One region of the Terrisporobacter glycolicus ATCC 14880 genome, then DNA from elsewhere that is predicted to be linked to it. Evidence: riboswitches for the same ligand, from Rfam matches in the RefSeq annotation. Region 1 holds a riboswitch; each other region holds the start of a gene.

Region 1 (8,059 bases):
CGAAGTAGTTCGTGAAGCCTCTATAGATGAAATAATAAGAAGATACTTTAATACTGCTTGCCAATATAAAAAAGGTGAAGTAAACAAAGATGCTTATGACACAATATCTTTGATACTTGAAAAAGTTAATGTTAAGCCAGAAGACAGAATTGTAGTTAATCCAGCTAGAGAATACTCAGAAAAATTAAAATCACAAAGTAATAACCAAGATGTATGTCCTGTAGTTGCTATACAAGTTGAAGATGAGACAATAATAACAGGGAAGAGCTCTGATTTAATGTGTGCATCAGCAGCAGCAGTGTTAAATGCAATAAAATACATGGCTAATATTCCAGATGATATGTATTTAATATCACCAGTAATCTTAAATCCAATTATAAAATTAAAAACAGAAACACTAGGTGGAAAAAATGTGTCACTTGGCTTAGAAGAAGTTTTATCAGCACTTGCTATATGTGCGGTAACTAATCCAACAGCAGAACTTGCTATGGAAAAATTAGATGAGTTAAAAAATATACAAGCTCATTCAACTACAATAATAAGCAAAGATGATGAACAAACATTTAGAAAGTTAGGAATGCATGTAACTTGCGATCCAGATTATCCATCTCAAAATTTATACTATAATTAATAGATACTTAAGGCCATATTGATAATCAATGTGGCCTATTTTACAATGTAACAAGATTAATTTAAATAAATAAAGGGTGATAAGTATGAAAAATCAAAGAAAAATAATTCATATAGATATGGATGCATTTTATGCTTCAATTGAACAAAGGGATAATCCACATTTAAAAGGAAAACCTGTAGTTGTAGGAGGGAATCCTCAAGGTAGGGGTGTAGTTGCAACCTGTTCTTACGAAGCAAGAAAGTATGGAATTCATTCTGCAATGCCGTGTAAAACTGCATATAAAAGATGTCCATATGCCATATTTGTAAGACCAAGATTTGAAGTATACAAACAAGTATCCTATGAAATAAGATGTATTTTTCATAAATATACAGATTTAGTAGAACCCTTATCTTTTGATGAAGCTTATTTAGACGTTACAGAAAACAAATTTAATATAAAATATGCCACAGAAGTTGCTCAACTAATTAAAAAAGAAATCTATGAAAAAACTGGATTAACTGCATCTGCAGGAGTATCTTATAATAAGTTTTTAGCTAAATTAGCTTCAGATTATAACAAACCAAATGGACTTACTATTATAAGAGAAGATAATACACAAAGTTTTCTTGATAATCTTCCGATAAGTAAATTTTTCGGAGTAGGAAAGGTAACTCAAAGGGTTCTTCATAATTTAGGAATTAATACAGGATATGACTTAAGACAATTGGACATAAATGAATTGGAATCAATTTTTAAAAATCGAGGATATTTATTTTATCAACTATCAAGAGGCATAGACAATAGACCTGTTGAGCCTAATAGAGAAAGAAAGTCCATAGGTGCAGAAACTACTTTGAGTGAAAACTTAGATATAGAAGATGAAAAGTTGATTAATATTTTAGATGAGCTTTGTGAGGAAGTATCTCAAAGAGCAAAAAGTATAAAAAAGATGGGAAGGACTGTAACTTTAAAAATAAAGTATGGAGATTTTAGGCAAATAACTAGAAGTGCTAGCTTAATCAATCCCGTATGTTCTCATGAGGATATTAGAACTAACATCTTTAACTTATTTAAAAATATAGAACATAATCATAAAGATATAAGACTTATAGGAGTAACATTATTAAATTTAGTTAACGGAGAAGAAGGAACAAATATTACTTTATTTGAATATATTGATAATAGAAAAACTAAATAATATTTTATTAATCCATGGGCATAGTCCATGGATTTTTGAGTATATAAGACAATGATAAATATTATTAACTATTAATGTAATTCAAAATTGGAGGGGTATTTATGGGAAGTGAAATTGATTATTGTAATAATGAAAATTACAATAAAGTTAAGTTTGTTTTATGGATAATTTTATTTGCTAACTTAGGAGTAGCAATAACGAAGATAGCAGTTGGTTATTTAATAAATAGTGCTAGTTTAAGTACAGATGGGGTTCATTCTTTGTCTGATGGATTATCTAATGTGGTGGGCTTGATTGGAATTACCATAGCTAGTATACCAGTTGACAAAGAACATCCTTATGGACATAAGAAATCTGAAATAATTGCTAGTTTGTTTATTGGAGGTATGCTTTTATTTCTAGGTTTGAAAACTTTATTTACTGGATTTAGCCGATTTATAAACCCAAGTGAGCTAAATATAACATTAATAAGTTTAATTTCATTAATATTAACTATTTGTATAAATATTTTTGTTACCATATATGAAAGAAAAAAAGGAGAAGAATACAAAAGTTTTATATTGATATCTGATTCTATCCACACTAAAAGTGATATTTTTATATCTGTAGGTGTTTTAGTATCATTAATAGGAATTAAACTAGGTTTGCCACAAGTTATAGATCCTATTATATCTATAGTCATATCTTTATTTATACTAAAAGCATCCTATGAAATTTTTAAAGAATCAATTGGTATATTATTGGATAAAGCAGTTGTAGGAGAAGAAAAAATTACTGAGATATTAAATTCTTTTGATGAGATAAAAAATATTCATAAAATAAGAAGCAGAGGGAGTGCAAATGATATTTATGTTGATATGCATATTATGATTGATGCAAATACAACTACTGAAGAGGCTCATAGTCTTTCTCATAATATAGAAAGAGAGATTAAAAATAAAATTAATCCAAATTGCCAGGTTATCATTCATGTGGAACCTTATTATAAAAAGGAAAACCTATTGTAGAAAAAAACATTATATTTTATAATTAAAGTGCATAGTAAAATATGCATTTGACTAGAGAATGAGTATATTATTCAAGGTGCCAAAGGGCTTAAAAGGGAATGTGGTGAAAATCCACAGCAGCCCCCGCTACTGTGATAATGACGAAAACTTAGAGCTTTGGAGAGCTTTAACTCCACTGGTAAAATGGGAAGGAGAAGTTAGTAGGATGATTTTAAGTCAGGAGACCTGCCTGAAAAGTACATGATCTTTCGGGTGTGAGAGAAATACTGTAATATGGGTTATTAATAAATAGGTATTAACGGAACATATTATAGATAAAAAATTAAGTTTTTTTATGAAAGAGTAATAACTTATTCTCTAGTTTAGGTTCTATATGAAGGGGATGAAATCATGAATCAACAGGGATTTATTATAGACATTGTGGATAACAGAACTGCAAAAATGATAATGCAACGTCATTCGGCTTGTGCATCTTGTGGTAAGTGCACTAAGTTATCGTCAGAATGTCAAGACTTAGTAGTAGAAGTAGAGAACTCTATAGGAGCCAAAACAGGAGATCGTGTAGAAGTTAGTATGGAAAGTGTAAAGGTGCTTAAAGCTACAATGCTTGCTTACTTAGTTCCTTTAATATTTTTACTTGTGGGAACAATATTAACATATTATATATTAGATTTAATTAAATTTTCAGGTCCCATTGAAGTTATAAGTGGAGTGGTTGGTTTAATTTGTACTGGTATATCTTATTTATTACTGAGAAAAAATGATGCTAAATTTAAGCAAAGTAGACAGTATATACCCAAAGTAACAAAAATAATAGAAGAAAAATAAAGATATTTATAATAAAAAGAAGCATTTAATAACAAATGCTTCTTTTTATTATAAAGTTTTTTTACTTTAATTTTATATATTAAAAACTATTTTATAAGCTTTTTTAACTGTAGTTTTTTATTATTAATTTTAAAAAGAATTATATAATAAGTTTTAACCAAAGATGTAATTAATAGTACACCCATTGCAATTGAAGCACTTACAAATAAAGCATTAGTACCAATTGATATGGCGTCTGTATATCTTTCTTCAACTAAAGATAACATGGTATTATAAAGTCCTAATCCTGGTATTAAAGGTAAGATACCTGGTATAACAAATATAATAGCAGGATACTTCATTTTTCTAGCTAATATCTCACTAAGAAGAGAAATTAATGCAGCTGCAAAAAAGTTTGCCAAAATAGCATTTCCAGAAAAATTAAATAATATCATATAAACTGTCCATCCTACACCACCAATAGCTCCTGCTGGAATTAAAGATTTTATAGGAGAATTGAAGAATATTGAAAATCCTACAGTAGCTAAAAATGAGAAAAAGAAATTCTCTAATAAATTAAGTAAACTCATTTAACTAACCTCCAAACCTAACAGCTAAGTCAAGGACAACACCAACACCAACAGCTATGGCTGCAGCAATCAAACATGACTCAACTATTCTTGATATACCCGCAATTAAATTACCAGAAATTAAATCCCTTAGTCCTTTAATAAAAGAAACACCAGGTAAAAGCGGCATGATAGAACCAACCACTAGTGAGGTAGAATTTACAATTATACCATATTGAACTAATAAATTACCAAGAACAGCTATGGAAAAGGAACTTATTAGTGTTGCAAAAAAAGGTATTTGGTTTAGTTTTAGTGTTTTGTTATAAATAATAACCCCTATGGTAGCTATGATTAATGTAAGTACAAAATCTAAAACACCAGTACCACCTATTAAGTATGCAAATGATGCGGAAGCCATTGCAGTACCAATGAAATAAACAAATTGGTTATAATCTCTTACTGCATCAACTTCTCTTAACCTACCAATAGCTTCCAGTGGATCAATATCTTCATTTTGAACAAAATCTCTAGATATATCATTTAATCTATCTATTTTGGTAAGGTTAATAGTTCTTTTAGAGATAGTCTTCATAAATGTAAGACCATCAAATTTTTCGTCTGATATTATTACACAAGTTGGTGTAGTAAAAACATTGACATGTTTAAATCCTCTTGATTTACAAACTCTTAGGACACTATCTTCAACTCTAGCAGTTTCTGCACCGTTAATAAGCATTTGCTCCCCCAATAGTAAGGCAAATCGAAGGATTTCTTTTTTATAGCTAACTTGAAATTCCCTTTTCATAAAGTCCCCCTATTAAATAATGATAAAAAGATTATAACAAAAATAATTTAAAATAGTTATATCATTTGCATTTTTATTTAAAAATTTTACGCCAACCATAAATTATATTCTGATATAGATGAAATATTCCTTCTTTTCAGTGTTAAATTGTATATTTTTAAATAATAAACAACAAATTTATTTATAGAATATGACAAAAACTGAAGATTTATAGAAGTAAGTGAATGAATATGTTAAGAACACTTTATTTTGATAAAACATATAATGTTATTATCTTATCGTGGAAAAGGGGAAATTTATTATGGTTTTGACAGGCGCACATTACATCTACATCATTTTCATGGTAATAATTTTGATTACTATGATTTTGAAAAAAGAAAGCGTAGTACCTTGTGTACTGGGTATATTTTTCCTAGGACTATTCTTTACGAAAAACTTTGTAGGAGCACTCAATGGAGTTTTTAATTCCTTTGTTGTAGCACTTAATGAACTGGGAGGAATAATACTAATCATAGGTATTATGGTAGCCCTATCTAAAGCATTAGAAGAAAATCATGCCATAGATTTTATGGTAAAGCCATTTGCAAAAGTAATAAAAAACCCTACAACAGCATTTTTTGTTTCAGGTGTAGCAATGTTATTAATGTCGTGGTTTTTCTGGCCATCTCCAGCATGTGCATTAATAGGTGCAATATTCCTACCGATAGCAATTAGATCAGGATTGCCAGCTATGGGCTTAGCAGTAGCTATTAACTTATTTGGTCATGGATTAGCCTTATCTACTGACTTCGTAATTCAGGGGGCTCCAAGTATAACTGCGGGTGCAGCAGGTATACCGGTACAGTCAGTAATTATGGAAGGTATGCCACTATATTGGACCATGGCAATAGTAACCATATCAGTGGCATTTTATATGTTAAGAAGAGATATGAAAAGAGGTATGTTTGATCAAGAGTTAGCAGTGGCTAGAGAGTCGGAAGTGGAAATTAAAGAAGTTGGACCAAAAGCAAAAATTTCTGTGCTTGTTGTAGCAGTAGCGTTCATATTAGATATAGTAGGAATGTATATGTATAACTTAAAAGGTGGAGATGCAACAGCTTTACTAGGAGGAACATCAGTAGCACTATTAGTTTTTGTAAATGCGTTAAGTAGCCCTAAAGAATGTTTAGATAAAGTAGGCCAACATATAATTCATGGATTTGGTTTTGCTATAAGTATTTTTGCAATAATAATACCAATAGCAGCATTTTTCTATTTGGGGGATGCATCAGTAACAACAGTATTTGGAGATGTTTTGGCAAAAGGATCTCAAGGTTTATTATCGGATATTGGTATGGCTTTATCAAATGCAGTGCCATTTAATAAAATCGCAGCAGCAGGAATTGAAACAGTTGTTGGTGGTATTACAGGACTTGATGGATCAGGATTCTCAGGAATGTCACTAGCAGGTTCATTGGCTTTAGTATTTGGTAATGCAATTCATGCAAATGTAGCTGTTCTTACAGCTTTAGGTCAAATAGCGGCTATATGGGTAGGGGGCGGATGCTTAGTTCCTTGGTCACTTGTTGCAGCAGCAGCTATTTGCGGAGTTAGCCCAATAGAATTAGGTAAAAGAAACTTTATACCTATTATGATAGGATTTGTAGTAACAACTATAGTTGCTATATTCTTGTTATAACTAAGGTTATATTATGAAATATTAAAGACTGCTTGATTTTATCTTGCAGTCTTTTTATGTATATATAAATTTAATAAATATAAGTATTTACAAAGAATAATTATATGAAAAAAACAAATAATAAAAATATAAAAAAATTGTTGACAATATATTTTAATAATGATAGACTTATACTTGTCTTCGAAAAAAGACAAAACACTTAATTATTTAAGAATCAACAAATTAAATAAAGTGTTGACAAATAAAAACAACTTTGGTAAGATAAAGAAGTTGAAACAAACAAAGAACTTTGAAAATTAAACAGTAGGTTAACAATAAATTAATTCTTTAAGAATTAAACTGAAACAACAAACAAACCAAGCCAGATATTCAGATAATGATTAGTCTGAGCAATGGACAACTTTTTTATGAGAGTTTGATCCTGGCTCAGGATGAACGCTGGCGGCGTGCCTAACACATGCAAGTCGAGCGATTCACTTCGGTGAAGAGCGGCGGACGGGTGAGTAACGCGTGGGTAACCTGCCTCATACACATGGATAACATACCGAAAGGTATGCTAATACAGGATAATATAAGAGATTCACATGTATTTCTTATCAAAGCTCCGGCGGTATGAGATGGACCCGCGTCTGATTAGCTAGTTGGTAAGGTAACGGCTTACCAAGGCGACGATCAGTAGCCGACCTGAGAGGGTGATCGGCCACATTGGAACTGAGACACGGTCCAAACTCCTACGGGAGGCAGCAGTGGGGAATATTGCACAATGGGCGAAAGCCTGATGCAGCAACGCCGCGTGAGTGATGAAGGCCTTCGGGTCGTAAAACTCTGTCCTCAAGGAAGATAATGACGGTACTTGAGGAGGAAGCCCCGGCTAACTACGTGCCAGCAGCCGCGGTAATACGTAGGGGGCTAGCGTTATCCGGATTTACTGGGCGTAAAGGGTGCGTAGGTGGTTTCTTAAGTCAGGAGTGAAAGGCTACGGCTCAACCGTAGTAAGCTCTTGAAACTGGGAGACTTGAGTGCAGGAGAGGAAAGTGGAATTCCTAGTGTAGCGGTGAAATGCGTAGATATTAGGAGGAACACCAGTAGCGAAGGCGGCTTTCTGGACTGTAACTGACACTGAGGCACGAAAGCGTGGGGAGCGAACAGGATTAGATACCCTGGTAGTCCACGCCGTAAACGATGAGTACTAGGTGTCGGGGGTTACCCCCCTCGGTGCCGCAGCTAACGCATTAAGTACTCCGCCTGGGGAGTACGCTCGCAAGAGTGAAACTCAAAGGAATTGACGGGGACCCGCACAAGTAGCGGAGCATGTGGTTTAATTCGAAGCAACGCGAAGAACCTTACCTAAGCTTGACATCCTTTTGACCGATGCC
Region 2 (8,059 bases), 1.9 Mb from region 1:
CATATCCCTTACCTTTTACTACTGTTCCATCTGGATATGTTGTATCTCCAGTAAAATATACTGTATCGTATTTTGTCCAGTCTCTATTTCTTACTTTAAAATTAGGATCTATATCTCCTCTACTACCGCCTACATTTACTATAACTATTCCTGTTTGCTCCTTATCTATTGCGTTAAATCCATATATATTTGATTTATCAAATCCAGGGTTATTAGTTGCTTCTTGACCTTCAATTAAAGAATCGTATGTAAATTTAATTACTGCTATCCCATCTTTTTTACCAGTCATATTTACATATTTTCTACCTTCTCCACCTTTTTCTTCTATAGATAAGCATTCTTTTCCATAGATAACTTCATAATGTTTATCTGGTTCAAAGAATTTGTTTGAAACGGGACTTGTCATGCCCTGCCATACACGAAATGTCTCTAGTCTTTGGGTATCCCCCACATTCATATTTATATAGCTACCTTCGTCAACTATATTTGTATAGATATCATCCACCTTATATCGAGAATATGGATTTTCTTCATAGTCTTCTTTTTTTACTAAATCTATAGTAATAGCTTCTTTTACTTTCTCTGTATCTAAATAAAAATATGGTTTAGTTGTCTTAACATATTCCGTATCTCCTCCACCAGCTACTAACATATAGTTATTTGAAGGTACTTGGAATTTATAACTATCATATTCTTTGTTTGATGTATCTACTGATAGAGACTTAACTTCGAAAAGTTCTCTATATGCTTCTCCATATGTATTGTATAGATGAAGACCTGCCCCTTTATTTACTCTATATTCAACAGGATCTTCAGCTTTAGATTGTAAATAAACTTTGATTGTTCTAGTACTTGTACAATTTGATCCATTAAGTCTAGCGCTTACATATGCATATATTTGATCGCTTGAGTCACAATTTTGAGTAGTAAAACTATAATTTACATTATCATCTACTGGAGTAACTTTTATTTTATATTTCTTATCTTCTCCTTTAGCTTCTAACACATAATAATAATCCTGATATGTTTCCTCTTTATATCCTGGCTTTATATCAAGTACATTTCCATCTGGATCTGTTATTTCTATATTTACTTCATTACTATCTTTTTCATTTAATTTATTTTCGTTTATATATATTTCAAACGGGAAAAAAGTTTTTGATTGTTCTTCGTTAGTTTTTTCTACTTTGAACGTTCCTTTTCTTCCTATATTTTTTTCGTATCCATAAAAAATATATTTATATTCACCTGCTGTCAGATGGTAATATCCTTTCTCAAATCCATTACCATATTTTTCTCCCCAAGATTTTTCTACAAGTTCTTTTGGTTTTACTATTTCACCATACCTATTGTATACCTCTAAAGCAAACATATTATACCAATCATGACCTTCAATTTTATATGTATATGCTTTACCAAAAGTAGCTTTTACCTTCACATGGGAAGCAGGCATTTCAAATGTATATATATAGTTAATACCATCAGATTTATCTTGATTTATTTCTCTTTCTATATCATTTCCATCTTTATCTTTTATTTCCAATGTATCCATTGCAAAATTTTCATTTGGTTTTACAGTTAGAGTAACTTTTGTATTTAATTTACCTTCTTTTACATCTACTGATATTTGTCCATTTTCTGTATCTAAAGTCTTTATTTCATATGCTTTTCCATCATCTACTGATAGATTTAATATATAAGGTTTTGACGCTTTTCTTCCATCACTTGCTTTAAATTCTAGTTTATAATTTCCTGCTTTTTCTGGTTTAAATGAATAATTTGAATCTGCGTCAACTTCTTCATTATTATTAACTGATACTGTATATGTTAATTTGTCATTTTCCTCATCCCTAAATATTTTAGACAAATCTAGTAAATAAGTTTCACCTAAATTAATGCTTGCACTATCACTTTCTTTGTTAGGCACTGGAGCTGTGTTTGGTTTGATATTTGATTTTATTTTAAATGTATACGTACTAGATTTGATACTTGCATTTGAACCAGGCCAAGACTTATCACCACATATAACTATTATAGTTTCTCCATCTGATACTTTAATTTCTTCACTTCTTTTATATCCTTCTTTTGATGTATCTACATCTTCACCTTTATATACTCTTACTTGATAGTTTTTATTAGTCGCTGTAGGTTTTACATTTATTTTATCAGTATCTTCAAGTGTTAGTGTATATTCCTTCGTTTCACTGCTAAATTTAGGCGATAAACTTCCTTTACTAAAATCAATAGTTCTTAATGATGTATCATTTTTACTATAATCTCCACCTATATCTGCTCCAAAGTTAATAGTATACATTACTCTAATTTCATCATTAGCTTTTACCTTAAATGCCCCAAATCCTTGATTAACAAACCAATCATTTTTTGTTCCCATCCATCCTGAACTAGATCCACCGTCAAATTCTTTAAGTCCATTGATTTCACTTATGTAATTATTTTCTGCACCTGTTTGTGTAGCTCCTACACTATCTAATGCCTCAACTATTGCATCCATCATAGTCATATTGTCTTCAATTTTTACCCAATCATCTACTAAAGTTCCATCCCATGCTGCTCCATCTTTTTTAGAGCACGTAGTATTTTCTACTATCACATGTACTTTTTCTGTTAATACTTCTTCGGCAAAAGATTTTATTGATGATACTGTAGATAGGGTAAATACCATAATAAATGCAAGAAAAGAACTAACAAATTTTTTAATTAATTTCTTAGTGTTTTTATTCCTCATATTACTCCCCCAAATTAAAATATTATAAATATATAAAAGGGTGCTATAAGAGCACCCCATTTATAACAAACTTTCATTTATGTAATAAATCTATACTTTCTCTTATTGTAATAATATTTTATATATTTATTAGCAAAAATGATCTAATTGTATAACTATTTATTAGGTAGCTCTGACAAGTTTTCTGGGAATTGTACTCTATAGTCTCCATATGCCCAAACAACAGTTTGTCCTGATTCCACATCAAATGTTTCCCCACCAACTTTTTCAGAAACATCTACCATTTTTTGTTCAGATGTTGCAGTTCCAGTAGAATCATACACTCTATACATCCAACCAAGTTCATTTTCCATATATGTATAGTTTTTATTATTTATAGTCACATTCTTTAAGAATTCACTTCCCCACTGTACATCATAAGTAAAACTATCAGCTACCACTGATATTGCATCCATTGCTGTTGGATAATTTATTTTAGATTTTACAGCACTTGTTGATACATTACCTGTATTAGTCTTTAAAAATTTAAAGCTACCACTTGAAGCATCATATGCTCTTACATTTACACCTGAAACATCTTGTTGTGCACTAGTTGGATTTAATACTACAGTAAAGTCCATATATCCATTTGTTTTATTTGTTGCTTCTACAACTGCCACTCCTGCATTCTTTGACTTATCAATCGTAGCATTTCCCTTAGCTGCAAATTGATTGGCTACTGATTCTGGAGCTTGTTTGCTAACACTTACGGCATCTGTACTTCCTTGTACAATATTCCAATTAATAGAATCTGCATCTGCTAAATTATTAAAAAGACTTGTTCCATACCAATTACTTGTTGCACCTTGAACCATTAAAGCTTGATCCTTTGTTCCACTTCCTTTCTCAACAGTATAATTATAATCAGTATTATAATTAGTCAAATTAGGATACTCTGTGAAAAAATCAGTTGCAAATGATGTTGCCCCCATAGATAACATTATAGCTGCCGCCATTCCTGTTGTTGCAAATTTTCTAAATCTTTGGTTCATAAAAAACATCCCCTTCTTTATTAAAAATAATATTTTTTATAATGAAGATTAATTTACATATAATTATCAAAAATCACATGCAAAATAAATCTCCGATTATGCCTTCGGAAACTTTCACCATAAGCTTATAATATGCCTGTATTCTGACTAAAGCTCAAACCTACTCTTTGCTCCTTCCCAGAGATGCTTCCAGTGGTAATAGCAAATTTCGTAACTTATTACAGCAGGGATAATCTGTGGCGGAATCTCACCGCACTTCCAAAATAAAAAATATTTTTTATTTTTCTACATATATTATATATTTACATTATTATTTTTTATTATCTATAATATTGAATGAGTTTACAAATTATTACCTTATACTTATTATACAATATATTTACTGAAACTTAAGTATAGTTATTTTCTAACCAAGTAGTACTATGATAGTAATACCTTCTACATACTTCAAAATATAGTACTTATATTTTTATATAATTAAAAACGCTAGGTATTAAAATTCATACCTAGCATCAATAAATATTTTTAATTGAAATTTAAACCTCTCTTGGAAGTATAATTTCAAATTCTGTTTTATAATTTTTTCTAGCGTCCACAATTTTTATACTTCCGCCGTGGGCTTCTACTATTTTTTTACTTATGGCAAGGCCCAGTCCTGAGCCTTTTGTTGTACGAGATTTTTCTCCCACAACAAATGGGTTAAAAATATTCTTACGTATTTCTTCGGAAATTCCATATCCATTGTCTGCAATGTTTATTTTCACTTTATCGAAATATTCTTCTATTTCAAATAATATACATAATTCTTTTTTATTATGCTTTAGTGAATTTGATATAATATTTTCAAAAACACGTTTTAGTTGAAATCTATCTAACTTACAATAAATAGGATCATCTGGTATATCCGCTTCCAGCTCTACTCCATTTATATCTAATTCTTCGTATTTTCCTGCAAGATAAACTCTACCATATTCACATAAATCTATTTTTTCAAATAAAAATTTGTAGTCTGGGTGTTCTAATTTGCTGTATTCATAAAAAGTATTAATCAATTCATCTAAGTGATCTGCTTTTTTATATATAGTCATTAGATATTGATCTTTTTCTTCTTCTGAGACTATATTATCACAAACAGCTTTCGAATATCCCTTTATAACGGTTATTGGCGTTTTTAAATCATGAGATATATCAGCAAGCATTTTTTGTTTTTCTTCTTCTAAACTTTCACGCTTTTTCTCACTATTATACAACTTCCTTGACATATCATTAAAACTACTACAAATATCACAAAATTCCTGTGGTCCATCGTAATCTAAATAATTTTCACGCTCACCGTTTTTAAACTTAACAATGGCTTCATTTAAAATATTAATAGGTCTTTTTACTTTATGATTAAGCCAGGTTATAAATATTATAATTAGAATAATATATATTAGTATAAATAATGCAAATGCGCATATACCAGTAATTAAAATCTTTTTGTATATTTCATTAGTAAGAGAAGGAGTATTGATTAAAAGCGTTAGCTTCTTATTATCTTTGTCCTTAAAAGAATATTTTCTAATATCATATCCTTTTAGATAAGTTCCTGTTAAATATTTAAACTCATTTTTAGTAAAAGATTTTCTAGTATCTCCTGTATTTGTATATATTAAATTTAATTTATCATCTACAACGTAAATTTTATTATGAATATCGTCATTTTCATCATAATAAGTTATTGATACTGATATGTTTTGTTTATTTTTATCATTTTTATATTTTTGAATATCAATATAAGGATCATCATAATAATCATGTATACAACTTAGCTCTCCCTTTGTAAATTCTTTATTGAATTTTCCAGGCTCACTCTCATATATAACCTTATTATTTTCATCTAATAATTGAATGAAAGTATATTTACCAGCTAATTTTTTTATACGCGATTTATTAATTCCATTGTTACCATTCTCTGTAATCAAACTTGCATAATCCACTAATTCATTAATTCTAGGTTCACTAATAACATCTTTTATTCTATGATTTATACCATGTAATATACATATAATAGAAATTATAATAATGCCTGTAAAAGCAATATAATTTCTAACTAAAATAGTGAAAAATTTACTTTTCTTTTTTCGCAATTTTATATCCAATCCCTCTCACAGTTTTTATATACTTAGGATTTTTAGAATCATCTTCAACTTTTTCACGCAATCGAGAGATATGAACCATCATAGTATTATTGTCACTTTCAATATAATCTCCATTAATTGCTTCACATATCTGCAACTTTGTATATACTTTTCCTGGTGTTTTCATAAGAAGAGCCAAAATTTTATATTCTGTAGGTGTTACTACAACTTCTTCTCCTTTTTTATAAAGAGCTAACTTTTGGGTATCTAAAATTAAGTCGCCTACTATTAATTGTCTTTCTTCATCTTTTGGCACTACTACTTTATTAAAATCATAAAATCTTCTTAAATTAGAATTAATTCTTGCAACTATTTCCAATGGATTAAATGGCTTTGTTATATAATCATCTGCACCTAAATTTAATCCCATTATCTTATCATTATCTTCATTTTTAGCCGATAAAATTATTATTGGAATAGTATATTTCGATCTTATTCTCATGGTTAATTCATAGCCATCCATTTTTGGCATCATAATATCCATTACTACTAAATCAACTTTTATATTTTCTATTATCTGTAATGCGTCCAATCCGTTCTGAGCAGAAATCACTCTATGTCCATCATTTTCAAGATAAATTTTTAGTAGTTTTATTATATCTATATCATCTTCTACAACAAGTATATTATATGTCAAAATTTTCACCTCTTCTTTTTCTCGTAACTTTGATGTAATGATTCCCTCTAATGTTTAAAAGATAAGTAGCTGCAAGAACAATGCCACTTAACAGTACTAATAAATAAAAACTTATCCCTCTACTTACAAGCATAGCTGAACTCAAAAGTTGAACTGGGAATAAAGTTTTGTAAATGAGCATAAAGCCACTTTCACTAGCTCCTACAGCTCCAGGGAGTGGTAATGCAGATACACTAATGTATAAAACGGATTGTAACATAACTACTGTTAAAAAAGAATACCCACTTAAACCAGATGCCTTGTATATCCAAAACGAAATACTATGAAGAGCTATTATTTGTGTTGTTGTAGTTAATACAATTTTTAAAACTGTTAGTTTGTTTTCTTTAAAATATTTAGCACTATCTTTATATTCTTTCACTTGGCATAATGCCATTTCTTTAAATTTATCTACTTTTTTATATTTAATTTTCACTAGAATAAAACAAATAAAATCAATAAACTTTCCTATAAATCTTTTTGAAAAAATTGCTGTTAATATAAATATCATTACTAATGTATTTAAAAAAATACCTAGTGCAACAAAATATTTAATATTACCCAAAGTATTAACTAATAATTCATGTTGAGTTATATATCCTATTATAGCCATAGTAACTGTAACGAACTGAAAACTGGCAAGGTCCATAAGAAGTGCTAAAGATGAATGCGATACTTGAATTCCATCTTTATGCATATAGTAAACTTGCATTGGTTGACCTCCTGTTGCAGAAGGAGTTACAGAACTAAAAAATAGGCCTACAATTGCATATTTTATAGAAGTTAGAAAATTAATTTCATACTCCATAAGTTTTAAACTTCTGCCTATATTTATACCTTCACAAATAACAAAAGTAAAACTACAAATTATGCTTATTGTTATATAATTTATATTTAAAGTAGAGATTGCATTTATAATCTCTTCTATATTATTATTTTTAAAAATCATATAAAAAGTTAATAATATTAACCCAATAAATAAACCACCGTTTTTTAGCATATTTTTTGGAGAAACTTTTTTACTCATAATAATCCTCCATAGTCAAAAATTTATAGCCTTCTTTCTGCCAAAGCGGAATTGCTTTTTCTAAGGCTTTTATTGTCCTAGATGGCGCTTCATCTTTGCCACGTCCATCATGCAAACATATTATGCTACCATCCTTACTTCTTCTTAATAATTTATCACATATAACATGATCTGTTGTGTTTTTTTCCCAGTCTTGCGCCATTACATCCCATAGTACTTTGATTAAATTATATTTCTTTGCTTCATGATTTGTAAATATATTGCAATGCCCCCAAGGCGGCCTATAAAACTTCACGTTAACACCTAGTTTTTCCATCGTTTTTACACTTTCTTCAAAATCATATGAAGTATAAGATTTACTTTGATATAAAGCATTTTTGTGTTCATAAGAGTGAATAC
Region 3 (8,059 bases), 720 kb from region 1:
AAGGGGTAAGTGAGTCTCTTATAGAGGATGTACAACATTTTAGAAAAGAATTTAAAGTAGATGAAAAAGTTGAGCACAGGGTGACAAAATCGCCAGCTTTTTATATTGGTGAAGATATTCTGTCAATGTGTATTTCTGCTATTTTAGAAGAAGAAAATATATTATTATCTGGACCTAAGGCTACAGGCAAAAACTTACTTTCAGATAATTTGTCAGAAATATTTGGAAGACCACAATGGAACACTTCCTTTCATATAAACACAGATAGCTCATCACTAATTGGAACAGATACTTTTATAGATAATGAAGTGAGACTTAGAAGGGGATCTGTATATGAATGTGCTCTTCATGGTGGATTTGGTGTTTTTGATGAAATAAATATGGCTAAAAATGATGCTATAGTTGTTGTTCACTCTGCACTAGATTACAGAAGAGTAATAGATGTGCCAGGATATGAAAGAATAAATCTTCATCCAGCAACTAGATTTATAGGTACTATGAACTATGAATATGCAGGTACAAAGGAATTAAACGAGGCTTTAGTTTCTAGATTTTTAGTAATAGATATTCCAGCAGTAAATGAAGATAAATTAATGATGATTTTAAAAAGAGAATTTCCTTGTACCGATGAGGAAAAATTAAATCAATTTGCAGGAATTTTTTTAGACTTGCAACTAAAATCTCAAAATGGAGAAATATCTACAAAGGCAATAGATTTAAGAGGATTAATAGGTGCTCTAAAAACTATTAAAAGAGGACTTAGACCAACTCTTGCCATTAATATGGGGCTTACAGGAAAAACTTTTGATGTTTATGAAAAAGAAATTGTGGATGACATTATAAGAACAAGAATACCAGAAAAATGGGAAAGTAAAGATTTATTTCCTAATTTAAAATAACCTGAAGAGGTGATAAAATGAGTGGAAATACTAATTGGATATATAATAATTATGAATTTGAAAATAGAGTAAATAATTTGGCTTGGACAGTTTCTGGTATGTATGATGAAGATATAGATTCAAGTGAAAAAGATTATTCATCTAAAGATGTTTCTTTGTATTTTGGTATAATTGCTGGAGCAAGAAGGAAGTATTTAGACTGGAATATAATAAAAAAATATATAATGAGTAGAATAAAAAAATCCTACGATAAAGATATTTTATACACTTTAATTGAACTTGTTCTTAACTCTGTAGTAGAAGATAAAGTAATAAATGAAAGACCAGGTGTGGAGGAAATAAGAAGTAAAGCATACAAAGATGTTCTTGTGAATTATAGTAAAATCCACAAAGAAGATATACTACAGACTTTAAGATATACATTTATTCTTCAAGCTATGAATAGACATCCTGCAGTAGATGGTTTGACAAGAAGAATAATGAAAGATATAAAATCTATTGATTGTAACGATAATTTAATGAATATCTTAAAAAAATTAGATGAAATTTATTTAACTTACTTTGAATTTATAATAAACTCTCAAAGAGAAATTTCACAAGGAAATGAGCACGATATAAAAAATGTAAATGTGGACTTTGATACTTTCTCAGATTTTATGTACGAAGAGCTGTATATGGATGAAGAAATAGAAATCATAGAAAGTGAAATTAATAATATAAGTAATACCATGCTAGTAGAAAACTTAGGTGAAATGGGTAGTGGAGATCTAAACAAATCAAAAAATAGAGTAATCTATGTGGATGAAGCTATGGCTCAAAAAATCTATGATAAGGTGGAATACTATTATGGCAAAGCATTTCTAAGTGAAAGTGAAATAAGAAAAATTGAAACTAAACATTGCAGAGATGTACATGAAGGGTGTAGAGTTCATTTTACAGATGGAGTGTTACGTAGTGAATGTAACAATGCCTTTCAGTTAAAATACGTTACGAGACAAAAAGAAAATAATTTATACAAGTATAGAGATAATATTAAACTACATAAAAGAAGTATTAATAAATTAAAAGAAAGTATATCAAGAATATTAATAGAAGAAAGTGCAATCGACAGAGTTTATTCCGACGGAGGAACTATTTGTGCAAACAGAGCCTGGAGAATAGGAAGGAGTAACAATACAAAAGTTTTTTATAAGGATATAAGAAATGAAAAAGGAAAGTATGTTATAGATATATTACTTGATGCAAGTGGTTCACAAAGTAGAAATCAGTTTAATGTAGCAATACAGGCATATATAATTGCTACCGCCCTTACATCAATTGGTATTCCAAATAGAGTTATGGGATATTTGAGCTTTTTAGATTATACCATCTTAAAAAGATACAGAGACTATAATGATAATATCTATTCTTGCGAAAATATATTTGAATATTTTGCGGCAGGAAATAATAGAGATGGATTAGCAATAAAGGCAGCTAGTGGCGCTTTACTAGAAAGAGAAGAAGAAAATAAAATACTTATAATACTTAGCGATGGAAAACCAAATGATGTGAAAATAGGAAAAGATAGATCCAGAAGCTTAAGAGGAGAAGCATCTTACAAAGGAATGGTAGCAGTAAAAGATACAGCTTTAGAAGTTCGAAAGGCGAGAAAGCAGGGTATACTTGTATTAGGAGTTTTCACTGGAAAAGAAAAAGATTTAGAAGCGGAAAAAGTAATTTATGGAAAAGATTTTATTTATACCAAGGATATAGAAAGATTTTCTGATATAGTTGCTATGTATTTGAAAAAAATAATAAAAAATTAAGATATTTTAGAAAAATATGTAATAAAATAATTAGTAAAAATTAACAAATAATCTTATTTATGTGTTACAATTATCTTAGTTGAAAATTAAATTAATTAAAATATTTTAGGTTCTTAAACTAAGATTAATAGGGAAAAAGGTGAGATACCTTTGCAGCCCCCGCTACTGTAATGTGGACGAAACTTTTGACCACTGTGGAAACATGGGAAGGGAAAGGAGTAGAATGAAGCAAAGCCAGGAGACCTGCCTATAATATAAAGTGATTTCTTCGGGGTAGGAGAAATATCTTAATAAAAATTTTTATTTGAAGATATTGTGCCTAACTTGGAGTTAGGCACTTTTAGTTCTTATAAACTTAAATAAGCCCTCAACCTATTTTATTTCAAAATAGTTTGAAAATAGAATAACCCTTAACCTATGCCTTAGGATTCTCCAAAGTCCTAAGGCCTTTTTTTAATGATAATTTGCAGGTTAAGTATTTTATATTTTATTCATGGGAATTATTATAGTATTATGGAGTTTGAAGAAAAAATGGAATTAGATTAAAATATATTTATATGAGCATTATAGGAGGATATATATGATTTCAGATATAATAGAAAAATTAAATCCAGCTCAGAGAGAAGCGGTAGAAAATACAGAAGGACCTGTTTTAATACTTGCTGGAGCTGGATCGGGAAAGACGAGAGTTTTAACTACTAGAATCGGTTATCTTATGGAAGATAAAGATGTTAAAGCTGAAAATATTTTAGCTATAACATTTACAAATAAAGCAGCCAATGAGATGCGAGAAAGGGTAGAAGAAACTTTAGAAGGAACAGATACTAAAGAAATGTGGATTACAACATTCCACTCTTGTTGTGTTCGTATTCTTAGAAAAAGTATAAATAAAATAGGCTATAATAGAAGTTTCGTAATTTATGATAGTCCAGACCAAGTTACTTTAATTAAGGACTGTATGAGAGAACTGGATATTAGTGATAAGGCATTTGATCCTAAATATGTATTAAGTTGTATATCTAATGCAAAGGATAAATTATATTCTCCTAAAAAGTTCTTAAAATTAAACGAAGGTGATATATCTAAAACAAAGGTAGGAGAAATCTATGCACTGTACCAAGATCGTTTAAAAAGAAATAGTGCCTTAGATTTTGATGACTTAATAATGAAAACAGTTGAGCTGTTTAAAGAATGTCCAGATGTATTAGATTTTTATAGAAATAAATTTAGATACATAATGGTAGATGAATACCAAGACACTAGTAAAGCACAATATGAATTAATAAAATTATTAGCAAAACAACATCAAAATATTTGTGTTGTTGGAGATGATGACCAAAGTATTTATGGCTGGAGAGGTGCTGACATAAGAAATATCCTAGAATTTGAAAGGGATTACGACAATGTTAAAATAGTAAAGCTTGAGCAAAACTATAGATCAACACAAGTAATACTAGATGCAGCCAACCATGTTATTGCAAATAATACAGAAAGAAAAAGAAAAAGACTTTGGAGTGACAAAAAAGAAGGGCAACTAATAAAAATCCAATTGTCAGAAAATGAAATTGATGAAGGTGATTTTATAGTAAATACTATTTCATATATGAAGAGATATGAAGATAGAGATTATAAAGATTTTGCCGTTTTATATAGAGCCAATGCACAAGCACGTTCTGTAGAAGATGCATTAAATAGGGCTGGTATACCATATAATATTTATGGTGGTATTAAATTCTATGAAAGAAAAGAAATAAAGGATATTATAGCTTATCTTAGAGTAATACAAAACCCTCAGGATGATATATCTTTAAAAAGAATAATAAACGTTCCTAGAAGAGGAATAGGCCTTAGAACTATAGAAAAAATAGAAGATAGAGCCAGTTTAAAGGAAGAAAGTATTTATTCTGTATTAATTGATATAGAAGATAACTCAGATATATCAAGAAAAGCTAGATCTAGTATAAGTGAATTTGTAGATTTAATGTCTACATTAAGAAGTTTTACAGACGTATATAGTGTTAGTCAAGTTATTGAAAAAGTATTGGATGTGACAGGATACAAAGAAGAATTATTAAAAGAAAAAAATAATGAAGGTGAAGATAGACTAGAAAACTTAGAAGAACTTATATCAGTAGCTTTAGAGTTTGAAAGCTCAAGCGATGAAAAGAGCTTAGAAGCATTTTTAACAGGAGTGGCTCTTAGTGCTGAACCAGATAGCGAGGAAGAATCTGAGGATAGAGTTTCTTTAATGACAATACATTCATCAAAAGGTCTTGAATTCCCTGTAGTATTTTTAGCAGGAATGGAGGAAAAAATATTCCCAATTTCTAGAGCAATACAATCAATGAGGGATAGTGACATAGAAGAAGAACGAAGACTTTGCTATGTTGGAATAACTAGAGCAAAAGAAGAACTATTCTTAACTTTAACAAGAAAGAGAACTTTATATGGAAGAACGAATCCTTCAATTGCATCTAGATTTATAGAAGAATTACCAGGTGATTGTATAGAAAGATTAAATAAAGATCAAAAAGAATTATCTTTCTCAAAGGCAAATTATAATATTCTTGATAAATATACTCAAAAATATAAAATGAATAATATGAATAAGGTTGAAGTTGCTAAAAAAGCAAATGCTACTATAAAAAACACATCGAATGAAAGTAATATAGACGACTTAAAACTTGGAGCTAAAGTACATCATCCTAAGTTTGGTCTGGGAACAGTAGTTGCCCTAAAAGGCCCAGATGTGACTATAGCTTTTGATAACCAAGGTATAAAAACTATAAATAAAGAATATACAACTTTAGACTTAGTTTAATAGGAGGAGTTATGAAAAAACAATTTGCAGAGAATTTAATAGATTATATTTATGATAGTCCAACTGCATTTAATGCAGTTGAGACTAGCAAAGATTTATTATTAAAAAATGGATTTAATGAATTGAAAATGAATGAGAAATGGCAACTTAAGGTTGGTGGAAAGTATTTTATAACAAAAAATTCATCTTCACTGACAGCCTTTGTAATAAACTCTGACAATATGCAAGATGGATTTAGGATAATAGGTTCTCACAGTGACTCACCAACCTTTAAAATTAAACCTAATGCGGAAATAGCTGTAGAGAGTACGTATTTAAAATTAAATACTGAAAGTTATGGTGGTGCTATACTAAGTACTTGGTTTGATAGACCATTGTCTATTGCAGGTAGAGTAGTATTGAAATCTGAAAATGTATTATGCCCGAGAGAAGAGATAATAAATATAAATCGTCCAATTTGTATAATACCAAACATAGCTATTCATATGAACAGAAGCATAAATGATGGATATAAGTTTAATAAGCAAAAAGATACATTACCTTTAGTTGGATTAATTAATGATACTTTAGAAAAAGATAATTTTCTATTAAAAGAAATAAGCAAAGAACTAAATGTAGATAAAGAAGATATTCTTGATTTTGATTTGTATTTATATGAATATGAAAAAGGACATATAATTGGACCAAATGAAGAATTTATATCTTCTTCTAGACTTGATAACTTATCTATGGCTCATGCTAGTTTATATGGATTAATAGGCTCAAAAGGTAAAAATGGCATAAATATAGCTTCTATATTTGACAATGAAGAGGTAGGAAGTTCTACGAAGCAAGGAGCTGACTCTAATATGTTACTAAACTTATTGGAACGAATTTGTATAAGTTTAGGGAAAAATAGAGAAGAATTCTTTTCAGCTATTTATTCATCTTTTATGATATCTGCAGATTTAGCTCATGCTCTTCATCCAAATTTTGTTGAAAAGCATGATCCAACAAACAAGCCTATTATGGGCTGTGGGCCTGTAATAAAAATTAGCGCAAATCAAGCCTATACAAGTGATGCTTTTTCATCAGGAGTATATAAAAATATATGCGAAAAATGTGGAGTAAAATATCAACAATTTGTGAATCGATCTGATGAGCGAGGTGGATCTACAATTGGTCCAATTTCATCAACACATTTAGATATTAATTCTGTGGATATTGGTAGTCCAATTTTATCTATGCATTCAGTAAGAGAACTTGGAAGTGTAGAAGATCATTTTAATATATACAAGACGTTTGTCGAATTTTATCAAATATAAAAGAATAATGGTGAAAAATTCTGTAAATTGTCAGTAGGAATGTGGATAAGGTCTGAATAAAATGTTAATAAGTTGTAGATAAGTGGATAACTATGTGGATAAGACAGTGACAAAATATAATGTTTTAATTATATATATAAATAAAAACTTTGCAATGTGGTAAAAAACTTTTGAATTTAAGGGATGTGGATATTGTGGATAAAATGCCAAGATATCCACAGAAATATTAATGATTTGTTTTTAAATATGGTAAAATAATAATAGAGTAGTTATTTTTTTACAACTTAGTATATAATAATATATGAAAATACATAACAATCAAAGAAAGAAGGTAAAAGTATGGAAAATAAAAATCCTATAGTAACTATAGAAATGGAAAATGGAAAAACTATAAAAGTTGAACTATATCCTCATATAGCTCCTAATACAGTTAATAACTTTATAAGCTTAATAGATAATAACTACTATGATGGAATTATATTCCACAGGGTGATAAGAGGATTTATGATTCAAGGTGGATGCCCACAAGGAACTGGAATGGGTGGACCAGGATACTCAATAAAAGGTGAATTCAATAGCAATGGATTTGCAAATAACCTAATACATGAGAGAGGGGTAATCTCTATGGCAAGAACTATGATGCCAAATAGTGCAGGATCTCAATTCTTCATAATGCATAAAAATTCTCCACACTTAGATGGCCAATATGCTGGATTTGGTAGAGTAATAGAAGGTATGGATGTAGTAGATGAAATAGCTGATACTCCAGTTGATAGAGGAGACAGACCAAAATCTGATCAAAAAATAAAAACTATGACAGTTGAAAAGTTCGGAGTTGACTATCCAGAAGTGGAAAAAATGTAATAAATGTAATAAATAGAAATAAATACTATTTACAACTTGTGTTATATGATTTACAATATTTAAAGTAAATCCTAAAAACATAAACACAAACACCAGAAGAAATAAACCATTGTAATAATAAACAAAAAATTATTTTATAATACTATTATTATGAAATAATGATTTAAAAATAAAAAATGACACAGATTAATCTGTGTCATTTTTTATTTTTAATTAATTGTATTTCTATATAATTAAATTATATATTTTTAACTGCATCAGTTAACTTAGGTACTAATTGTTTCTTTCTTGAAACAACACCTTCAGCAAATACACCTTGAGTAGCATTTACACTGAAAGCTTCAGATATTACTTTATCTTCACCTT
Region 4 (8,059 bases), 1.1 Mb from region 1:
ATATATGATCTTTCTTTAAGATAATACTCCTTACTAGATTTTATATATTCTTCATCCTTAAAAATATAATTAGATAAAGTATCAGCAAATGAATTTACTGTCCAAGGCTCTTTGTATCTATAAATATCATTTATAAGTTTTTTATTGCTTGTTACACCGTAGCCTAATCTAAGTCCAGGCATTCCGAAGAATTTAGTCACTGCCTTTATAATGAATATGTTTTTATATTTTTCCACATATTTTATTAAACTGTAATTTTCTTCTTCATGTACAAACTCCATAAAGGTTTCATCTACTATTAATAACTTATCATTTTTTATTATTAATTTTAAAAGTTTTTCTATATTTTTTACCTTTCCATTTGGATTGTTAGGATTACATATAAATAAACTATCAAAATTATCTATATTGGTTTCTATTTCCTTCAAATTCACGCTAAAATCATCTTCTTCATTTAGCATTAAGTTTATCAATTCTAAATTGTTTAATTTAGCTCCTCTTTCATATTCTGAAAATGTAGGGTTTAATATTGCCAATCTTTTTTTAATATTTTTCATAAGAAGGTATATTATTTCTGTTGCTCCATTGCCTGGAATAATATGTTGTGGATTAACATTTATATAATTTCCAATATTTCTTCTTAACTTTGTGTAATTAATATCAGGGTAACTTTTACACTTACTTAAACCTTCCAAAATATATCTTTCCAAATTAGGAACAACTTTTGGATTTATATTCGAGCTAAAATCTATTATATCTTCAGCATTTTTATTAAAAGTTTCTGCCATAATATCCACATTAGCTCCATGTCCTAAATCTTTCATAACTTCCTCCTTTCTTTATAAACCATTTATTAGATAGTAAATAGTTGTAAAAATTATTATTGATATTATTGATGATGAATACATTATTTTGTTTGTTCTTACAATATCTTCAATTTCTATTTCTCTTTTTTTATCTCCAATAGTTGGTTTATACACTTCTTTTCCAAAATAAACATTAGTACCACCAAGTTGTATTCCTAAAGCTCCAGCTACTGCACCTTCCGAAAAAGCACAATTAGGACTTTTATGATTTTTTCTGTCCCTTATTCCAATTTTTAAAGCATCTCTAAAATTAAATCCAACAAATAAACTTCCAAGAGAAAGTAAAATCACACCTAATCTTGCTGGTATATAGTTTGCAATATCATCTATTTTTGCTGATGCAAACCCTAGATAATAGTACTTATCATTCTTATAACCTACTGTTGAGTCTAAAGTATTAATAGCCTTATATGCCATAGCAAAAGGAGCTCCACCTATAAATCCATAAAACAATGGTGCTATTATCCCATCTACCGTATTTTCTGCCACAGTTTCCACTGTTGCCCTTACTATTTCTTTTTCACTTAAATTTGTTGTATCTCTTCCTACTATATATGAAAGCTGAATTCTAGATTTCTCTAAGTCTCCAGTTTTTAATACCTTATATATTTTTTCAGATTCATCCTTTAAACACTTTGTAGCTAATGTTGTATAAATTAATATGGAATTTACTAAAAAGTAAGCTACTTTATTAAACTGAAATAAACGTAGTACAATAGAAGTACTACCTAGTGTTACTCCTACAACGACAAACCAAAGAAAAAAACCAGCTATTTTTAATCCCTTATCTCTCTTAGTTATCTTTCTTATTTGTTTTTCTAGAAAACTAATAAGTTTACCAATAAATCTTACTGGATGAGGGAATGAATATGGGTCTCCTATGATTAAATCAAGAGCATATCCTGTATAAATGGATAAAAGGTTCATATTATTCACATCCTCTTTCTATAAAATTAGATATGCAATCTAAGTTATTATAAAAATGCGTATGCAGATATGTTGCTAGAGTATTTCCCTTACTATAACCACCTTCCCATTCATCAATAATCTTGTTATTCTTCAATTTTCTCATATAATAAGCACATTCTTCTTGGCTATCAAAAATTGAATGATGAAACTCATGACCTTTAATTATTTGTCCTTTTTTAGCTAGAATAGTATCTTCCTTAGCCTCACCTAAACAATATCCAAATCTTTTAAGTGAAGATGTCATTTTGCTACATCCTTTAAAAATTCCAATCATATTATAAATATCATTATTTGGATTTTTTAATGTTTCTCCAAGATACATTAGCCCACCACATTCTGCATATATAGGAATATTATTATAATGAGCATTCATGATAGAAATTCTAATTTCTTGGTTTTCATCCAACTCTTTTGCAAAAACTTCTGGGAATCCACCTCCGATGTAAATATAATCACACATCGGAAGTTTCTTGTCACTAATAGGGCTAAAGTACTTTATGTTCATGCCTAGCTTTTCAAATAGTTCTATGTTTTCTCTATAATAAAAGTTAAAAGCTTTATCATAAGCTATGGCTATTGTTTTACCTGTTGCCTTATTTTTTTCTATGAAATCTTCTAGATTAAAAGAAGTATTAAAATCCTCAGTTTCAGATATTTCAATTATCCTATCAATATCTATATACTTTTCTATTTCATCTGCCAAGTTATCAAACTTCGCTTTTAAAGAATTTATCTCAACTGAAGGTACTAGTCCTAAATGTCTAGATTCTAAAGAAAATTCTTTATTAGGAGGAAAATACCCAAGTACCTCCACACCAGTATATTTTTCTATAGATTCTTTTAAAGTATTATAATGCGATTCACTTTTTACATTATTTGTAATAACCCCAGCTATATTTACATTTTCATCTAACATTTTATATCCCAGTACCATAGCAGCAGCAGATGTTGCCATTGCCTTTGCGTTTATGACTAAAATTACTGGTGTTTTTAACATTTTTGAAGTATATGAACTAGTACAATCATCTAAATCTATTCCATAACCATCGTATAATCCCATTACACCTTCAATCACTGAAATATCTGCATCTTTTGAAGAATTTTTAACTATATATTTAATTTTTTCATCTTCAAGCATATATGAATCTAAGTTTCTTGAATATCTTCCAGTAATAAATGTATGATAAGAAGGGTCTATATAATCAGGTCCAACTTTATAAGGCTGTACTTTTAGATTTCTTTTTGTCAATGCTTGCATTATTCCTAAGGAAATTGTAGTTTTTCCTACTCCACTATTTGTTCCTGCAATTAATATTTTTTTCATATTACCACCTAATTCGAATTATTTTAAGCAAGGTCGTTGCCTGAAGCGGTCGCAAAGGCATCTCGTTGGCGCTATGAAGTGAAGCGCCCACGCAGTGGCTTAAGCGTAGCTAATTTTAATTCATTATTTCATATATTTTTTTCATATCTAAATGTTCTCTTAAAAAATCTGCTAATTTATCATATTCTTGATTTTTAAACTCATCAAATGACTCAACTTTACTTTCAACAGGCTCTAAGTTTTTCATTTTCCTTATGTTATTTAAAATAGTTCTTGTAAAATCTATATCATCAAATATTCCATGTAGATAAGTTCCAAAAACATTACACTGATTATTTACGCTACCAACCTCATAGCTTACAATCTCGCCAAGTTTTTCTGTTACAGTGGCAAAATTATCACTATTTTCTCTTCTTCTTGTCATTCCCATATGAATTTCATATCCATTGACTTCTTTTTTATTTAAATTTGCAAGGTATCCATATAAATTATCTCCTAATATAGCTTTAACTTGAGTTGTAGTTTTTTCTAGTTCGAAAGTCGTCTCTACATCTAAAAGACCTATACCTTCCACTTCTTCCAGATCATTTTCCACATGATATGGGTCTTTTAGCACTTTTCCTAACATCTGATACCCACCACAAATACCCAGTACAAGTTTTCCTCTTTTGTGAAGCTCTTTAATTTGATTCTCTAAGCCATTTTCTCTCAAGAATATTAAGTCATCTATTGTTGACTTGGTTCCTGGAATAATTACCATATCAGGATTTCCAAGAGATTCTCCATAATCAACATACCTAAGACTCACATCTTCTTGTGTTTCAAATATATTAAAATCTGTAAAGTTAGACATATGAGGTGTTCTTATCACTTCTATATGAATATCTCCTTTGTCTACTTTTTTCTTAAATCTAGTAGTTACACTGTCTTCCTCTTCGATTTTTATGTCAGTATATGGTATAACTCCAAGAACGGGAACTTTTATAATATCTTCAAGCATTTTTACACCAGATTCTAAAAGTTCTTTTCTACCTCTGAATTTATTAATTATTACACCTTTAACTCGTTCTCTGTCTTTTTCAGGAAGTAACATTATTGTACCTACTATTGATGCAAATACTCCACCTCTGTCTATATCACCAATTAATATAACTGGTGCATCTGCAATTTGTGCCATTCCCATATTTGATATATCTCTATCCATTAAGTTTATTTCAGCACAGCTACCTGCACCCTCCATTACAACTATGTCAAATTTTCCCTCGAATTCTTTAAATATGTCATCTAATATTTTCTCTAGCTCTAATTTATACTCATAATATTCTTTCGAGGACATATCTCCTACTACTTTTCCTCTTACTATAACTTGACTTTTGTTATTTCCATTTGGTTTTAATAATATGGGATTCATATCTGCAATAGGATCTATTCCACAAGCTTCAGCTTGAGAAACTTGAGCTCTTCCCATTTCCAAACCTTCTTTTGTTATAAAAGAATTAAGAGCCATATTTTGAGATTTAAAAGGTATTACTTTATAATTATCTTGTTTGAAAATTCTACATAGTCCCGTAGTTATTATGCTTTTTCCCACATTTGATGCAGTTCCTTGAAGCATTATTTTTTTTCCCATAGCATTAATCCTTTCCATTTTATATAAAATACCAAAAAATCCCAGCTCTAATGGCTAGGATTTTACTATGTAACATAAAATCAAATCTTCACCCCGAGATTTTCTATATATAATTAGTTTTGGCAGGTATCCTGGCTTAACATCATTTTACTCCCATACCTTCCCATCAATTTGACAGTGGTAATTATGGTTTCATCCGTTTTACAGTAGCGGGGGCTGCAAAGGCTTTTACCTTTTTCCCTAAAACCTAAACTAATTTTATTAAATTTTACAATTCTCTTCTTATTTCATAAAAAAATTTATATATTTTAATTATAGTTATTTTTACTATTGTGCAAAACATATTAATATTTTTTATATATATAAATATTATTAAATAGTTATTTTTTTGTTATTTTTGTTAAAATTTTAATTTATAAATTGTGAATTGCTCTCAAAGATTCATAATTACACTTTATTGTATATTCAATATCTTCATTGCTATGAGCATAAGATAAAAACATAGCCTCAAATTGACTAGGACCTATTAATACTCCCCTATCTAACATTTCCTTAAAGTACTTATTATATTTTTCTATGTTGCTTTCTATTGCATCATCGTAATTTTCTACTGAACCTTCTTTAAAGAATAAACAAACTAAAGAGCCAGCTCTATTAACTGTATAATTAAGATTTAATTTTTTTAAATTATCCTTTATTCCTTGCTCTAGCTTATCTGCCTTTTCATTTAATTCTTCATAAATTCGCGGATTATCTCTTAATACTTCTAAATTTCTTTTTCCTAAGTACATGGCAAGAGGATTCCCTGATAAAGTTCCAGCTTGATAAACAGGTCCTATTGGCGATACAACTTCCATTATTTCCTTTTTACCACCATAAGCTCCTACAGGCATTCCCGCACCTATGATTTTACCAAAACAAACCATGTCAGGTTTTACTCCAAAATATTCTAATGAACTGTTGTAAGATAATCTAAATCCAGTTATAACTTCATCGAAAATTAAAACAGTTTTATATTCATCACATATTTCTCTTAAAAATTCTATAAATTCTTGCTTTCCTGGTACAATACCCATATTTCCACCAATAGTTTCTACTATTATGGCTGCTATATCTTCCCCATTTTCTTCAAATACTCTTTTCACATCTTCTATATCATTGTATTTACATACTAAAGTATTTTTAACTATATCTTCTGGAACCCCAGGACTTGTTGGAACTCCAAAGGTTATTGTTCCTGATCCCGATTTTACTAGTAGACCATCCGAATGACCATGATAACATCCTTCAAATTTTACTATTTTATTTCTTTTAGTAAATCCTCTAGCAACTCTTAATGCACTCATAGTTGCTTCTGTTCCTGAGTTAACCATGCGAACTTGATCTATTGCTGGATAAGCGTCAACTATTAATTTTGCCATTTCAACTTCAATCTCAGTTGCTAAACCAAAACTTGTTCCACTAGCAATCATTTCACCTATACCTTTAGATATCTCTTCGTTACTATGACCTAACATTAATGGCCCCCAAGAACAAATATAATCTATGTATTCATTATCATCCACATCTGTAATTTTACTTCCATGTGCTTTCTTTGCAAATATTGGACTTATCCCAACAGAATTAAAGGACCTTACAGGACTATTTACTCCTCCTGGTATGTATTTTACAGCTTCTTTATATAACTCTTCAGATTTAGTATGTTTCATATGTTTCCTCCTAAGTAGCAAATAATTCTTCTATTGTCTTTATATATTCTTCTCTTTTGCCTTTGTTTTTTGCTTGTTTTAAATTAATAATAGGCTCTCTAATTAGTCTTTTTAATGCTGAAGTTAACATTTTATCAATTATTTTTTGCTCTCTTTGATTTAAATCAATTTTCCTAAAAATATAGTCTAGAGTATCCTCTTTTATTTCAAAACATTTGTTATTGAGAGATTGAATAGTTGGATCTATATTGGAAACATCTACCCATACAATAAACTCTTTTATTTTTTCATTGATTATTTCATAAGCTTTTTTTGATAAACTAATTCTCATATTATCATTTTTATGCTGTATCTCTTTTAAATCATCAATACAATAAACTTTGGCATGTTTTAATTCATTAATTTTAAAATCAATATCTCTAGGCAACGCTAAATCCATAAAATAAATATGATTATTTATAATAGGCATATCTTCATATTTAATAACTAAATGTGGTGCTGACGTTGCACTTATCACTATATCTATTTTATTCTCTCGTAAAATATTGTATCTATCTTTGTATTGCACATATTCTATATTACTATATTTATTTTGTATTTCTTTAAATTTATCTACACTTCTATTGGCAATATAGATGGTACCCACCGTTTCTTCTTCTAGGTGCTTTATTGTTAATAGGTTCATTTTGCCTAAACCTATTATTAATATATTCTTATCCTTTAAGCTACCTATTTTTTCTTTTAAAAGTTTTATACCTATATAACTTATGGATAAAGGCTGCTCAGAAATTTTAGTTATAGTTTTAACTTCTTTTGCTGTTGTAATAGCTTCTCTAAATAGTTTATTTAAAAATTTTTTAGTAGCTCCTAATTTCATGGCGAACTCATGTGAACCCTTTACTTGACCTAAAATTTGGTCTTCTCCAAGAACTAGGGAATCTAACCCCGAGGTTACAATAAACAAATGGTTTATTGCTTCTTCACTCTTTTTGCTAAATAAATATTCTTTAATGTTATCTAACTCAAAAAATTCTTCATAAAAATTTTTAACTATTTCAACACCCTTTTCTAAATTATCACAGCTAATATAAATTTCACTTCTATTGCAAGTAGAAAGTATTACTATCTCGTCAATATCCTTATCTAAAAGTATATTAATTGCTTCTATTTTATGTGCGTCAGTAAAGGATACTTTTTCCCTAATGCTAATAGGTGATAAATTATGATTTATACCTACAACTGCAATATTCATTTTCTACCTCCATATTCGTTTGTTTCTTTATTTATTAGAGAGTTAAATTCTATCATGAAAAATAAAAAAAATCCATATTTATAGCAAAATATGGATTTAATCTATTTTTTTATATCGTATTTTTTATTTAGCTATTTTATTTAAATTAACTCCCATATTTTCACTCCAATAATTATATAAATCTTCCTCTTTTCTAAACAAAGGCAAGTTCATATTCTTATTAAGTTTTACAAGCCACGGAAGTTCTAAGCCTGCTTCTTCTATTTTTTCTTCATCAATAAATACTTCTTCCACATTACCTTCATTAAT

The links. A riboswitch is a leader RNA that binds a small molecule or an ion and turns the genes downstream of it on or off. The one in region 1 is predicted to bind cobalamin.
Region 2: it holds a riboswitch for cobalamin, as region 1 does, so the genes downstream of both, TEGL_RS06945 (hypothetical protein) here and TEGL_RS17310 (SoxR reducing system RseC family protein) in region 1, are expected to answer to the same signal.
Region 3: it holds a riboswitch for cobalamin, as region 1 does, so the genes downstream of both, pcrA (DNA helicase PcrA) here and TEGL_RS17310 (SoxR reducing system RseC family protein) in region 1, are expected to answer to the same signal.
Region 4: it holds a riboswitch for cobalamin, as region 1 does, so the genes downstream of both, TEGL_RS03340 (cobyric acid synthase) here and TEGL_RS17310 (SoxR reducing system RseC family protein) in region 1, are expected to answer to the same signal.

What each region holds. Positions count from the first base shown of each region.
Region 1 covers NZ_CP117523.1:3,544,810-3,552,868, reverse strand. Annotated here, with positions in the region: gene TEGL_RS17325 (DUF1846 domain-containing protein) at 1-631, shown strand, start outside; gene dinB (DNA polymerase IV) at 717-1,814, shown strand; gene TEGL_RS17315 (cation diffusion facilitator family transporter) at 1,916-2,821, shown strand; cobalamin riboswitch at 2,879-3,067, shown strand; gene TEGL_RS17310 (SoxR reducing system RseC family protein) at 3,212-3,649, shown strand; gene TEGL_RS17305 (threonine/serine exporter family protein) at 3,736-4,218, opposite strand; gene TEGL_RS17300 (threonine/serine ThrE exporter family protein) at 4,223-5,005, opposite strand; gene TEGL_RS17295 (hypothetical protein) at 5,307-6,683, shown strand; rRNA gene TEGL_RS17290 (16S ribosomal RNA) at 7,087-8,059, shown strand, end outside.
Region 2 covers NZ_CP117523.1:1,404,226-1,412,284, reverse strand. Annotated here, with positions in the region: gene TEGL_RS06950 (leucine-rich repeat protein) at 1-2,746, opposite strand, end outside; gene TEGL_RS06945 (hypothetical protein) at 2,902-3,777, opposite strand; cobalamin riboswitch at 3,894-4,085, opposite strand; gene TEGL_RS06940 (HAMP domain-containing sensor histidine kinase) at 4,314-5,906, opposite strand; gene TEGL_RS06935 (response regulator transcription factor) at 5,887-6,603, opposite strand; gene TEGL_RS06930 (lysylphosphatidylglycerol synthase transmembrane domain-containing protein) at 6,584-7,660, opposite strand; gene TEGL_RS06925 (polysaccharide deacetylase family protein) at 7,653-8,059, opposite strand, start outside.
Region 3 covers NZ_CP117523.1:221,618-229,676, forward strand. Annotated here, with positions in the region: gene TEGL_RS01320 (AAA family ATPase) at 1-899, shown strand, start outside; gene TEGL_RS01325 (hypothetical protein) at 917-2,704, shown strand; cobalamin riboswitch at 2,795-2,969, shown strand; gene pcrA (DNA helicase PcrA) at 3,285-5,525, shown strand; gene TEGL_RS01335 (M18 family aminopeptidase) at 5,537-6,829, shown strand; gene TEGL_RS01340 (peptidylprolyl isomerase) at 7,169-7,693, shown strand; gene TEGL_RS01345 (manganese-dependent inorganic pyrophosphatase) at 7,932-8,059, opposite strand, start outside.
Region 4 covers NZ_CP117523.1:645,735-653,793, reverse strand. Annotated here, with positions in the region: gene TEGL_RS03355 (pyridoxal phosphate-dependent aminotransferase) at 1-824, opposite strand, end outside; gene cbiB (adenosylcobinamide-phosphate synthase CbiB) at 840-1,793, opposite strand; gene TEGL_RS03345 (cobyrinate a,c-diamide synthase) at 1,795-3,159, opposite strand; gene TEGL_RS03340 (cobyric acid synthase) at 3,275-4,789, opposite strand; cobalamin riboswitch at 4,894-5,055, opposite strand; gene hemL (glutamate-1-semialdehyde 2,1-aminomutase) at 5,203-6,498, opposite strand; gene hemA (glutamyl-tRNA reductase) at 6,509-7,750, opposite strand; gene TEGL_RS03325 (energy-coupling factor ABC transporter ATP-binding protein) at 7,874-8,059, opposite strand, start outside.